DNA from 4 places in the Bacillus sp. FAU18 genome. Region 1 is predicted to be linked to each of the others. Evidence: predicted binding sites of a transcription regulator. Region 1 holds the regulator's gene; each other region holds the start of a gene.

Region 1 (3,156 bases):
GTCAGCCTCCGATAACTCCAGTTCACCTCTGTGAGCCGTTGTATAGACTTTCACACCTTCTCTGTAAATACAATGAAGCAGTGCGATTTTTGCGTTTCCCCGCCCGAGCCTTGTCTCGTCTTGAACCAAAATGACATCAATTCCAGCGTTCTTAATCTCATCAAGCAGCTCAAATACACCATCCCGATCCATTTCATATCCGCTGGCTTTTTCTGAAATCACTTTGACCACTTCCATGCCGTTCTCCGCTGCAATGGCCGTAAGCTCCTCCTCCTGCCGCTTTAATGACGTTTCCTGCTGTTCTTTATTTGTGCTTACACGGGCATAAATGAGTGCTTTCATTTTATCTCTCTTTCCTCTCTATCTTACAGTTGCCAATTCATATGCATCCTGATGCTTCTTTTTCAATGGGATCACTAACTCATCACCCGGCTGGATATCAGATGTCTGTAGTTGATTTTTATCAGCTACCCATTCAATAAAATCATTTTTGTTTATCTTTTTTGTATCTGCTACCTGATCAGCAATTGACCAAAGTGTGTCGCCTTGCTGGACTTCTATTTTAACATACTGATTAAGCTCCTGGCCGCTGCTTGTATATGACAGCATAAGGATAACCGCGCTCAAAATCACTGTGAACAGACCGACAAAAATAATAGATTCTTTACTCATGATCATAACCTCCAACAGGAATGTTTGTTCGCATTTTTATAATTTCAGTATATACGAACAAACGTTTCTGTCAATTGTTTTTTCGAACCTATGTTTGTACTGTAAGGAAAATCATGCTATAATCTTCTTAAAATCGACGTTTTGAGGTGCGAAAAATGACGAAGCTATCAAAAAGGCAACTTGATATCCTCCGTTTTATTAAAGCAGAGGTTAAATCAAAAGGATATCCGCCTTCCGTTAGAGAGATCGGAGAGGCTGTCGGGCTTGCGTCCAGCTCTACTGTCCACGGCCATTTGGCCCGCTTGGAAACAAAAGGACTGATCAGACGGGATCCGACAAAACCAAGAGCAATAGAAATTCTTGATGAAGAAGTAGACATTCCGCAAAGCCAGGTCGTTAATGTACCGGTCATCGGGAAAGTCACGGCGGGATCTCCTATTACAGCAGTAGAAAATATTGAAGAATATTTTCCGCTCCCTGACCGCATGGTTCCTCCAGACGAGCATGTATTTATGCTGGAGATTATGGGAGACAGTATGATAGATGCCGGTATTCTCGATAAGGACTATGTCATCGTTAAACAGCAAAACACAGCGAACAATGGGGAAATTGTAGTTGCGATGACAGAAGATGATGAAGCAACTGTAAAACGATTCTATAAAGAGGATACCCACATTCGCTTGCAGCCTGAGAACCCAACGATGGAACCTATCATTTTGCAGAATGTCAGCATTCTAGGGAAAGTGATTGGCGTGTTCAGAACCGTCCATTAATCTATTGATCTATCAGATGCATGAAATAACCCCCTCTTCCTTTACGGAGAGGGGGTTTGTTGTTCAAAAAAAGCAGGCTCGCCCTGACTTTTGGGTGCGAGCCTGAATAGGAGGAAAAAGAACATCATGTTTACACCATAATTATCCACCAAAAGATTGTTGAAGTCAAGAAATTTTCTTTCCTTCAGGAAACTTTTATCAAAATATGAACGTTTAGAATATTAGACGCTATCTTCTTAAAAACGTTTCATTTTTTAGGTCGTGGAAGGATGCGGTTTCATATTTATTAAGGGGCGAGGCAATTGAAATATACTGAAAATTTAGTACACAGTTTAATTAGTTCATATTTCTGTTAAAACAGCTCGCTTTCTTCATATAAAATGTAATGTGTATTTCAATTTCACCTTCACCCAATCACTTGTGCAGTTCAAAAGATATGGCATCGTTGAACAAGTCGGGTAGAAACCTTCCCCAAACATAAAGTCTCCATTAACACCCTTCTTTCAATTTAACCTTATATGAAATATGGTTGTGATATCAAAAGGCCGTTTCATCATAAAAGTGCATATTCGTTTTTTCTTGTTTGTAATATCGAAGCCTGTCTTGAAGGGTTCCGGTATGAAATTCAAATTTGTGGCCGTCAGGGTCGGTAAAATAAATTGATTTTCGATCGCGTTCATCTCGTTCTCTGCCAGGCAGAATATTGACATGTTGTCTTTTTAATTTAGCTGACACCTCCTCAAATTCATGATCTTCAATTGTAAAAGCAATATGGGTATAAGAAAGCTTAATGTCATTTCTCGGGATGTCTGGTTCTTCATTAAGAGCTAGCCAGATGCCGTTCATATCAAAATATGCAGTTGTTCTTCCCTTTACCAATAGCTTTGCACCAAACACTTTTTAATAAAAATCAATCGATGTATCCAAATGCGAAACTGAAAATAGCAAGTGATTGATTCCTTTTATCTCCACAAATCATTCCCCCCTTGAAAGCTGATCATCCACATATACGACTTTTTCATAAGAAAGTTTCATACAGCTGAAAAAAATACCAGTGTAAACAAAAACGGACTGTTTAAAATAGTAACATGACATTATGAATGGTTTTGAATTGCATTATTTATCACTTGTTTACGCCCAAGAATTTTCTTCAAAAAATAACAATTTAGGTGGTCAAATGAAACATATCATTGCGCTTGCTTCAAAGATTGCTTTCACTCTCGCCCTTTTATATGTGATTTTGGACAGAGTCTATCACGCATCCTTTTTAAGTGTGATGTTTATTGCACTTTTCTTAGGTTTTGTTTCTTATCTTTCTGGTGACATGCTCGTCTTACCCAGAACAAACAATATTACAGCTTCATTGGCTGACTTTGGCCTTTCATTCGTTATTCTTTGGGTATTTGTTTTAACCCAAACAAGAAACGATTTCTCACCATTTGGAGCGGCTCTCCTTTCCGCTGCCTGTCTTACTGTTTTTGAATACTTTTTTCATCGGTATTTACTGAAAAATGTGCTTGATGAAAATTTCCGAAATGAACTGTCAGCGAGAGATAACACGTTGCAGTATCAAACGGAAGCCGCAGACGAGTTGTTTCCCGAAACGAATGAGAAACATAAGGAATAGGAGGCTGTCTTATCGCCTCCTATTTTTCAGTAGCTATTTTTGAGAAAACGGAACATCACTTCTGTAAACTCATAAAACCTCTCA
Region 2 (3,156 bases), on a different contig from region 1:
AAAGTCAAGCGCCTTGGCGGCTTCCTTCATTTCATGCTCCATCTGTTCAACGACTTTCTGGCGTTCTTTCTTCGTCATTTTCGACAGCTTCGGCGCGGCTTTTGTTTTGTATTCCGCTTTATCCTCAGCTGCTACTGTGGCACGAATGACATCGCGAATTTCTTTATTTATCGTTTTCGGCGTAATGCCGTGCTCTTCGTTAAACCGCTCCTGCTGCTCGCGGCGGCGTTTTGTTTCATTAATCGCAATTTCCATAGACTTCGTTATTTTATCGGCGTACATAATGACGCGGCCTTCCGCATTTCTCGCTGCCCGTCCAATGGTCTGGATCAGCGAACGCTCCGAACGAAGGAAACCTTCCTTATCCGCATCCAAAATCGCAACAAGGGATACTTCGGGAATGTCCAAACCTTCCCTCAGCAGGTTGATGCCGACAAGCACATCGTACTTGCCAAGGCGAAGGTCGCGGATAATTTCAATCCGTTCAAGCGTTTTGATCTCAGAATGCAGATAGTTTACTTTAATGCCGATTTCCTTTAAATAATCGGTCAGATCCTCTGACATCTTCTTCGTCAAAGTTGTCACAAGCACCCGTTCATTCCGCTCGATTCTTGCTTGAATTTCGCCGATCAAGTCGTCAATCTGGCCTTCGATTGGACGTACGTCAATAAGTGGGTCAAGAAGCCCCGTCGGACGAATGATCTGTTCGACCATTTCATCTGTATGTTCAATCTCGTACGGCCCTGGTGTTGCTGATACATACACGATATTGTGCATATGCTTTTCAAATTCCTCAAAACGAAGCGGACGGTTATCAAGCGCTGATGGAAGCCGAAAGCCGTGATCCACGAGCACCTGTTTCCGCGCCTGGTCTCCGTTAAACATGCCGCGCACCTGAGGAATTGTCACATGCGACTCATCCACCACGATCATAAAATCGTCTGGGAAATAATCAAGAAGCGTATACGGCGTTGAACCTGGAGGCCGCAGAGTCAAATGTCTTGAATAGTTCTCGATGCCGGAGCAGAAACCCATTTCACGCATCATTTCAAGATCATATCTTGTCCGCTGCTCTAAACGCTGCGCTTCAAGGAGTTTTCCGTTTTCGTGCATGACCTTCAGCTGCTCCTCAAGCTCCTTCTCGATATTTTGAATCGCCTTCTCCATTTTCTCGGCCCGCGTTACGAAGTGGGAAGCCGGGAAAATCGCAACATGATCTCGGTCGCCGAGAATTTCTCCTGTCAGCGCATCCACTTCCCGAATCCGTTCGATTTCGTCACCGAAAAATTCAACTCTGATACAATGCTCATCACGAGATGCCGGAAAGATTTCCACTACATCCCCGCGCACACGAAATGTACCGCGCTGAAAGTCGATATCGTTGCGGGCATATTGGATGTCTACAAGTTTTCTGAGCAGCTCGTTGCGCTCAATTTCCATTTCAGTCCGCAGTGACACAACCATTTCCCGGTATTCCTCAGGCGAACCGAGGCCGTATATACAAGACACACTCGCAATAATAATGACATCTCTGCGCTCAAACAAAGCTGATGTGGCGGAGTGTCTCAGTTTATCAATTTCATCATTAATACTAGCGTCTTTCTCTATAAATGTATCCGTTTGAGGCACATACGCCTCCGGCTGATAATAATCATAGTAGCTGACAAAATACTCGACAGCATTGTTCGGAAAAAATTCCTTGAACTCACTGTAAAGCTGTCCAGCAAGGGTTTTGTTATGGGCAATCACGAGAGTCGGCTTATTGACTTCTTTAATCAAATTAGACACCGTAAATGTTTTCCCAGTTCCTGTCGCACCCAGCAGAGTCTGATGCTTCTTGCCCTCCTGAATTCCTTTCACAAGCTTTTCAATGGCTTTCGGCTGATCTCCCTGGGGCTGATATTTCGAGACTAACTCAAAGCGATCTTTCACAAAAATAAGCCTCCGTTTCTTTAACGAAATCTTCCTATAGATATAGTAACACAATGGAAAGCAAAATCACCAAAAATACGAACTAAAGTTCGGTGGTTTTTTATTTCCAGCTGTTTTTGTGTATAAAAAACCTGCTTTTAAAACGTAAAAGCAGGTATTCAGTCTTTATATTCATTATGTCCGATTTATTCTTCTTTTTTCTCTGCAGCTTTTTTGGCCATATACAGTCCCCCAGCCACAAGAGACACAACATCCAATCCTACAATAAAATACGTTTCTGTATAGCCTTTTAAATAAGAGGCAAACAGCAATGCAGCTGTTAAAGCGATCGCCACATAATGATTAAAGGTGACTCTAGTAAATAGAACAACAAGCATAAAAGGGAAAAACAATGCAAAAACGGCTTTTGTAATCAACAAAAACCCTCCTCAGGGATTCTTCATCTGATCTGATTATAGTAAAAAATGAAGAATCGGACAATCGTGCATTCGCTCCCTCTGCTACACCATACCCCTTTTCAGCCAAAATCAATCACCATATTTGCATTTTGGTGCCGGTCAAAACTTATTCCATGGTGCTGCTGTTCTAATCAGCGGCACTTTTTTTATTACATCATCAAGTCCGCCGCCAGATTCCGAGAATAAAAGAAAATAGGCATACAGTACCAGTACGGCCGCATTTTTCATGATAATCTAACTAACTTAACTATTCATTTTATTTAGGACTTTCTGCGTTTGACAGCATTTTCCTGAAAACCTACAATTGAACGATAGTGTTCACTATCATTTTTGAACACTGGCTCCGTCATAAAAACTAGAGAGAAAAACAAAATGAAGGAAAGAGGGGTTTCAAATATGTATTCTGTTTTATTTCGCCAGGCAGAAGAGTCCAGCCAGCTGGCTGGAGCAAAAGGAATGAATTTGATTAAATTGACCAAACACGGTCTTCCTGTTCCGGACGGGTTTATTATTCAAACGAATGCGCTCGCACGTTTTATGGAGGACAACCAGCTTCAAGAGACTAGCGAAAACGTCGAAAGCGAGATCATTTCCGGAACATTTTCGGATGAGCTGAAAAATGAGCTGACTAGTTCCTTTTATAAGCTTAGAGAATCATATCGATCCGTAGCCGTGCGTTCTTCGTCTGCCTCGGAAGATTTAGAAGGCGCCTCATTCGCGGGTCAATATGAAACCTACTTAAATATCAAAACAGAGGAAGAGTTTC
Region 3 (3,156 bases), 800 kb from region 1:
TGACAGTGCTGTCTGTTCCCGGAAACTCAATTTTTGCCTGTTTCCGGACGGTACTTCCGGCGCCGTCTGCCCCAACGGCAAACTTGCTTGTGATCGTCCGTACACTGCCGTCCCGATCCTTAAAAATCGTTTGGACCGTTTCCCCGTTTTGCGTAACCGCCAGCGCCTCGGCACCCCGAAACACCTCTGTTCCCAGGCTTCGTGCATGATCTTCAAGAAGCTTTTCTGTTTTTGACTGCGGGAGCAAAAGCGTGTAAGGACAGCTCGTATCCAAGCCTGAAAAATCCAGACGGGTATCCAGCATTGAAAAATGTCCGGAAGGTATCTTGCTTCCCTTGGATACGAACCGCTCTAAAATCCCTCTCATCTCAAGGAGCTCCAGCGTTCGGGGGTGCAGCGTCAACGCCTTGGAATGCGGAACAGGTTTTTCAAGCCGTTCAATCACACATGTTCCCACTCCGGCCATCGCAAGCTCAGAAGCCAGCATAAATCCAACCGGCCCTCCTCCTATAATCACTGCTTCATATTTCATCATCATTCACCACTCCTTTTGTTTCATACAAAACGAACAAAATCTAATAAAAACAACTCATAATCAAAAAACAACCGTTTTTTTGTTACGCGCGTAACAATATTGATTATAGCTCCTTACAAATTTTTCTTCAACACATTTTTCCAAACGGCATACAAAAAGACGCCTCTTCCATTAGCGTCTTTTTATTCGGCATCAGAAATCACACCGACAATATTTTTTTCTCTTATCGGACCAAAATGCCGGCTGTCGAAGCTGTATATGCGATTATCTCCAACGACAAAATATTTTCCTTTCGGCACCTTGCTTGTTCCCGTCACATCTTTCAAAGAAAAATCACCCGTTACATGGCTGCCGGCAGAAACAGATTTCAAATGCTTCAAAAATGGCTCAGCAACCTGCTTTCCGTTCACATACAGCTGATCATCTTTATATTTGATCGTTTCACCGGGCAAGCCGATTACCCGTTTAATCAGCACTTTATGATCAGGGCCTTTAAAAAGGACGATGTCAAAACGATGGATGGTTTTAAATCGATGCGAAAATTTATTGACCAACAATTCGTTTCCTTCCTGGAAGGTCGGGTTCATACTGACGCCTTCTACCTTGTAATCAATAAAGACAGCATTTTTAACCTGAATGGCGAGAACAACGGACACTACACCGGCAAGAAACCAAAACCGTTTTTTCATGTTACTGTCTCCCTCCATCATGCTCACGCTGACTGGCTCTTACATGCAGATACCGCTCCACCTTTTTGCCGACATACCATAAGACAGTGATCACCAATACGGCGATGACCGTTCGAATCGGCTGGGTAATCAGCGCGTGCAGATCATATCCGATGAAGCTGATCATAAAAATCATGACAAGCTTCCCCGAGGCTGCCGCCAAAATAAACGGCCGCGTTCCGATCCTTGACAAACCGGCAACAACATTCACCGCGGCTGACGGTGTAAATGGAAAACAAAGCAGAAGAAACATGGGACCGAAGCCGTGTCTTTCCACCCATAACATCAGCTTTCTTACAGACGGATGACTGCGGATAAATCCAAGCAATTTTCTCTGTCCGTATTGACGGACAATCAAAAATACGAGAATGGAACCAGCAGTTGATCCCGCCCAAGACAGGATGAATCCTTCCCACAAGCCAAACGAGTTCGTATTCGCCACCACAAACACGATCAGCGGCAAAAACGGGAGAAATGCTTCAATTAAAGGCAGCAGCACAGCTATGAGCGGACCGAAAGCCCTATAGCTTTGAAATAATTCAGTTAAATGTTCTTGTGTCAAATAGGATAAAAAATGCTCCAACATTTATACTCCTTACCGGGTTTGTCTATCCTTATTCTACACATTATCAGCAGAAAACTAAAAAGTTTTGGTGATTTTTTCTGTCTTGAAACATTTCACCAGCCGATATAGAATACAAATAGAACAAACGTTCCCTTAGAAAGAAGGAGTCAATATGCCAAATCTGCAGGAAGAAATATACGATTTAATTGAACGGGCTCTCTTTTTGCCCATGGCCATTACGATTTTTAACCGTGATCTCGCCGAAATTGAAGAAAGCACATTAAAATTGAAGCATCCTTATAAACAGCTTATCAGCGAATCATTAAAAATAGCACAAAAGGATTTGATTGAGGTCAGAAAAGAACTGAGGAAAAGAAAAATTGCAATCCGCGAGACGGAACGCGATGAAGCCTTTACGCTCTATACATTTGTCATCGACGGTTATGAAGAAAACCATCGCTATTTTAATCCGCGAATCCGTGAGCAGGTCAGCGAATTATTAACATACTATCTATTTGCCCCGGACAGACTCCGAGCCTTTTGAATCATACTGCCCGTTCCCTCTTCGGGCGATTCAGATCATTAATTTCAGACAATTCACACTATACAAACAAAATAAATTTATTTATAATTCGAACCACAGCCTTTCACCCTAAAAAGTGACATGTGCTGCCATATCTGCGACATCATTTTCAGTACGCTTGGGCTTGTACACCCCAATCCTAAATAGAAGGAGGATTCTATGAAACTGATTCACGTTCTTGCCGCTTTGCCCTTTATCGGAATCTTACTCGGCATCCCTTTTGCAAATAAGGTGACCCCCTATGTGTTCGGCATGCCGTTTATTCTTGCCTATATTGTGATGTGGGCTCTTTTGACCTCTGCGCTGATGGCGATTGTGTATGTCCTCGACAAGGAAAATAAAAAGGAGGAAGCAGAATGAATGCAGCACTCATCATCATTTTCGGTGTCCTGCTCTTGAGTATTTTTCTCGGTATACGCGCCCAAAAAGGAAAAGACATGAACCTGGAGCAGTGGACGGTCGGAGGGCGCGGCTTCGGAACTGTTTTCGTCTTCCTTTTGATGGCAGGCGAAATTTATACTACTTTTACGTTTCTCGGCGGCAGCGGCTGGGCCTACGGAAAAGGCGGTCCAGCCTTTTATATCATCGCCTACGGATGTCTGGCCTACATCCTTTCTTACTGGCTTCTTCCGGCAGTTTGGACGTACGCGAAACAGCATAAACTGATGTCGCAGTCTGATTTTTTCACAAAAAAATACAACAGTCCGCTGCTCGGCATTCTCGTTTCACTGGTCGGCATCGCCGC
Region 4 (3,156 bases), 760 kb from region 1:
CAAACCGGTGTGACAAATAAGGAAACACGAGTATCCTGTGCCAGTGCCAGCACAACCAGAACAAACGCCAGGAACGCAAGAATCAGGTAATTTGTAAACGGATAAAGCGGAAGCTTAAACTTGTTTGTTTTCGCTAATTCAGGTCTTGTTTTGCGGTATTTCATATGGCAGATGACCGTAATCCCCCAAATATAGATAAAGCATACGGTTGAAATACTTGTGATCAGGGTGAATACGCCTTCTGGCATAATGTAGTTTAACGTAACACCGATTAAAATCACGATAGCCGAAAAGAATAAAGCATTTCTAGGCACTTTACGCTGAGTCAGTTTCGCCATTGACTCAGGCGCATTGTGATCTTTCGCCAGGGAATAGACCATACGGCTTGTACTGAATACAGCGCTGTTGCATGCTGAAGCAGCGGATGTCAACACAACAAAGTTGATAATACTTGCAGCCCCGACGATGCCAACCGCGACAAATACTTGTACGAATGGGCTTTCGCTGGGATTGATGACATCCCAAGGATAGATGCTCATAATCACGAGAAGAGCCCCGATATAAAAAAGCAGCACACGGACAGGAATATTGTTAATCGCCTTAGGGATTACTTTTTCAGGGTTTTCTGTTTCACCGGCTGTAAGCCCGACAAGCTCAATGCCGACAAAAGCAAACACAACCATCTGGAACGAGAGGATAAACCCGTGCATGCCATTCGGGAACAGGCCTCCGTGGCTCCAGAGGTTTGTGAAGCTGGACACTCCTGAGCTTGTGGAAAAGCCTTTGAAAATCATCACAAGGCCAATGACGATTAACGCCAAAATGGCAATGACTTTAATCAAAGCAAACCAAAATTCTAATTCTCCAAAAAGCTTGACTGTCGCCAGATTCATAATCAGTAAAATAATAAGAGCGATTAAGCCAGGCACCCATTGCGGCACACCCGGGAGCCAATATTGAGTGTAGAGCCCGACTGCTGTCAGATCAGCCATCGCAATGGAAATCCAGCAGAACCAATATGTCCAGCCGGTGATAAATGCTGCCATATCGCCTAGGTAGTCTTGTACAAAATCCACAAAAGAGTGATAGTTCAAGTTTGATAACAGCAGTTCACCCAGCGATCTCATAATTAAAAAGCAAATGATCCCTGTGATCATATAAGCAAATAAAATCGACGGTCCGGCAAAATGAATCGATTTGCCTGAGCCGAGAAATAAGCCTGTCCCAATGGCTCCGCCGATGGCGATGAGCTGGATATGCCTGTTTTTCAAGCCTCTCTGCAACGTTTGCTGATTTATATTGTCTTTCGTCATGTCGTCTGTCACTTTATGTGTTCCTCCATTGAAAATTGTTTATTGAGTCAGCATTCTATTTTTAATGATTATTATAACACTAAAATTTCTATCTTTTTTACTAAAAAAGGATTGATGAAAAGAATTTTAATGTGATTTGGACTATTTCCCGAAAAAAGCGGCTCCATTTAGGGAGCCGCTTTCTTATGCTTTTTCAGTTTTTTTCATAAACAGGTAGAGCCCGTAATCTGTCGGTGCGGATGCGTAGCCTGCCTGCCGCAGCATTGCTGTGATATTGCCGCGGTGGTATGTCCCGTGATTGACAACGTGGGGAATCAGTTCGGAAACAGTTGTTTTCATGATGCCGCTTGAGGGATTTTGAATCTGGAGTGGCTTATTGAGCTGTTCTTTTTGCTGTAAAAATAGTGTAAAGCGCTCGGATAACCTCAGAAAAAGGTCTTCCATTTCCTCTATTTCTTTTGCCTCTGTCTGTTCTTTAAGCTGTTCAGCTAAAGCCAACGCATCGCTCAAGGTTTTGCCGGAAAACACTTCAATCCAGCCGAGATCAGAAAGATAAACATGAGACAATACATGGGATATTGACGGAAACACACTTTGAATTTCTTGATGGTATACCTCTTTTGGAAGCTCTTTTAATCGGTTGAATATTTGTTGATTGGCCCAGACGTTATATTCATACAATTTGAATGCCAAATCTGACATGTTAAAATTCCCCCTTTCGTGTGTATATCTTCCATTATACACGAACATGAGTTCTTATGTAGAGTGCTCGTGAATAAAATCTGTTGACATATATGGTTTAGGGGAATAAACTAATTGGCATTGAACATAAAGTTTAGCGGGATAAACTATAATGAGGAGGGGAAGATATTGAATGAACAAAAGCTATGCCAGGCGATAAACCTGTTTGTGGAAGTCCTGCTTGAAGGGACAGAATTTGTGCATCGTGAAATCAATCAGGATGTCTTCAAGCATATCTCAAGGGAACAGGCAGACCTGTTGAAAATTTTAAAAGTCAAGGGCCCAACCTCTCCCGGCAGCCTGGCCATGTACCAAAATGTACATAAGAGCGCGATCTCTAACAGACTGAAAAAGCTGCTCGAAAAGGGATTGGTTCAATGGGACGACTGTCCGGCAAAAAGTGATAGGCGCTCTAAGCTTATTAACATTACACCCAGCGGTGAAAACATACTAGAAGAATTAGATTCTGCCATCTTTAATGCGCTCAAACCGCTGATCGATGATATAGATGAGGAACACTTACATTCCATCATCGAGATATTCACCATTTTAAAAAGTAAATTTAAAGGAGGAGATTCTGCCGAATGAGAGCAATCATCAAATTCAAGTGGGCAATTGCAGCCATAGTATTAGCACTAACCGTCGTTTTGAGTTTGTTTTCTCCGAACTTAACGGAGCTGGCCAATCAAAAGGGGCAGGCCCAGCTTCCCGCTGATGCTGTTTCAGAAAGGGCAAACGCCATTTTAAAACAAGCGGGAGAAGACAATAATTCGATCAGTGTTGTCTTTACATTAGACCACGCTTTAAAGAAAGAAACAGAGGACCAGCTCCGCGCCATGATCGATAAAATCAAAAAGATCGACGGTGTAGAAGAGGTAACATCTCCTCTGTCAGCGGAAAAAGAAGTCAAAGACCAGTTGATGTCGAAAGACAAGAAAACCGTTCTCATGCCTGTCACGATTACAGGTTCTGATAAAAAGGCGGAAAAAATTGCGGACGAGATTTATCAAATCGTTCCTGATGATTTGACGGCATATATTACGGGAGCTTCCCTTATCAACCAGGATTTCGCTCACAGCTCAGAGGAAGGGCTTAAGAAAAC

What was found. The regulator LexA, encoded in region 1, represses DNA repair genes until DNA is damaged. The targets are predictions, from matches to a motif close to CGAACATATGTTCG.
Region 2: the regulator LexA is predicted to act here: its motif matches at 2,011-2,024, upstream of uvrB (excinuclease ABC subunit UvrB).
Region 3: the regulator LexA is predicted to act here: its motif matches at 1,967-1,980, upstream of AC0OMU_RS02310 (YhjD family protein).
Region 4: the regulator LexA is predicted to act here: its motif matches at 2,057-2,070, upstream of dinB (damage-inducible protein DinB).

Annotation. Positions count from the first base shown of each region.
Region 1 is NZ_JBVYHZ010000003.1:1,199,077-1,202,232, reverse strand. It holds gene AC0OMU_RS06260 (YneB family resolvase-like protein) at 1-342, opposite strand, end outside; gene yneA (cell division suppressor protein YneA) at 361-678, opposite strand; gene lexA (transcriptional repressor LexA) at 828-1,445, shown strand; partial or broken gene AC0OMU_RS06245 (hypothetical protein) at 1,817-2,074, opposite strand; partial or broken gene fosB (metallothiol transferase FosB) at 1,983-2,417, opposite strand; gene AC0OMU_RS06235 (YndM family protein) at 2,623-3,072, shown strand; gene pghL (gamma-polyglutamate hydrolase PghL) at 3,099-3,156, opposite strand, start outside.
Region 2 is NZ_JBVYHZ010000004.1:1,477,767-1,480,922, forward strand. It holds gene uvrB (excinuclease ABC subunit UvrB) at 1-1,932, opposite strand, end outside; gene AC0OMU_RS18745 (CsbA family protein) at 2,118-2,348, opposite strand; gene AC0OMU_RS18750 (PEP/pyruvate-binding domain-containing protein) at 2,787-3,156, shown strand, end outside.
Region 3 is NZ_JBVYHZ010000003.1:397,853-401,008, reverse strand. It holds gene AC0OMU_RS02325 (monooxygenase) at 1-538, opposite strand, end outside; gene lepB (signal peptidase I) at 718-1,224, opposite strand; gene AC0OMU_RS02315 (TVP38/TMEM64 family protein) at 1,226-1,849, opposite strand; gene AC0OMU_RS02310 (YhjD family protein) at 2,001-2,372, shown strand; gene AC0OMU_RS02305 (DUF3311 domain-containing protein) at 2,571-2,771, shown strand; gene AC0OMU_RS02300 (sodium:solute symporter family protein) at 2,768-3,156, shown strand, end outside.
Region 4 is NZ_JBVYHZ010000003.1:1,957,048-1,960,203, forward strand. It holds gene AC0OMU_RS10490 (amino acid permease) at 1-1,325, opposite strand, end outside; gene dinB (damage-inducible protein DinB) at 1,497-2,015, opposite strand; gene AC0OMU_RS10500 (MarR family transcriptional regulator) at 2,184-2,642, shown strand; gene AC0OMU_RS10505 (MMPL family transporter) at 2,639-3,156, shown strand, end outside.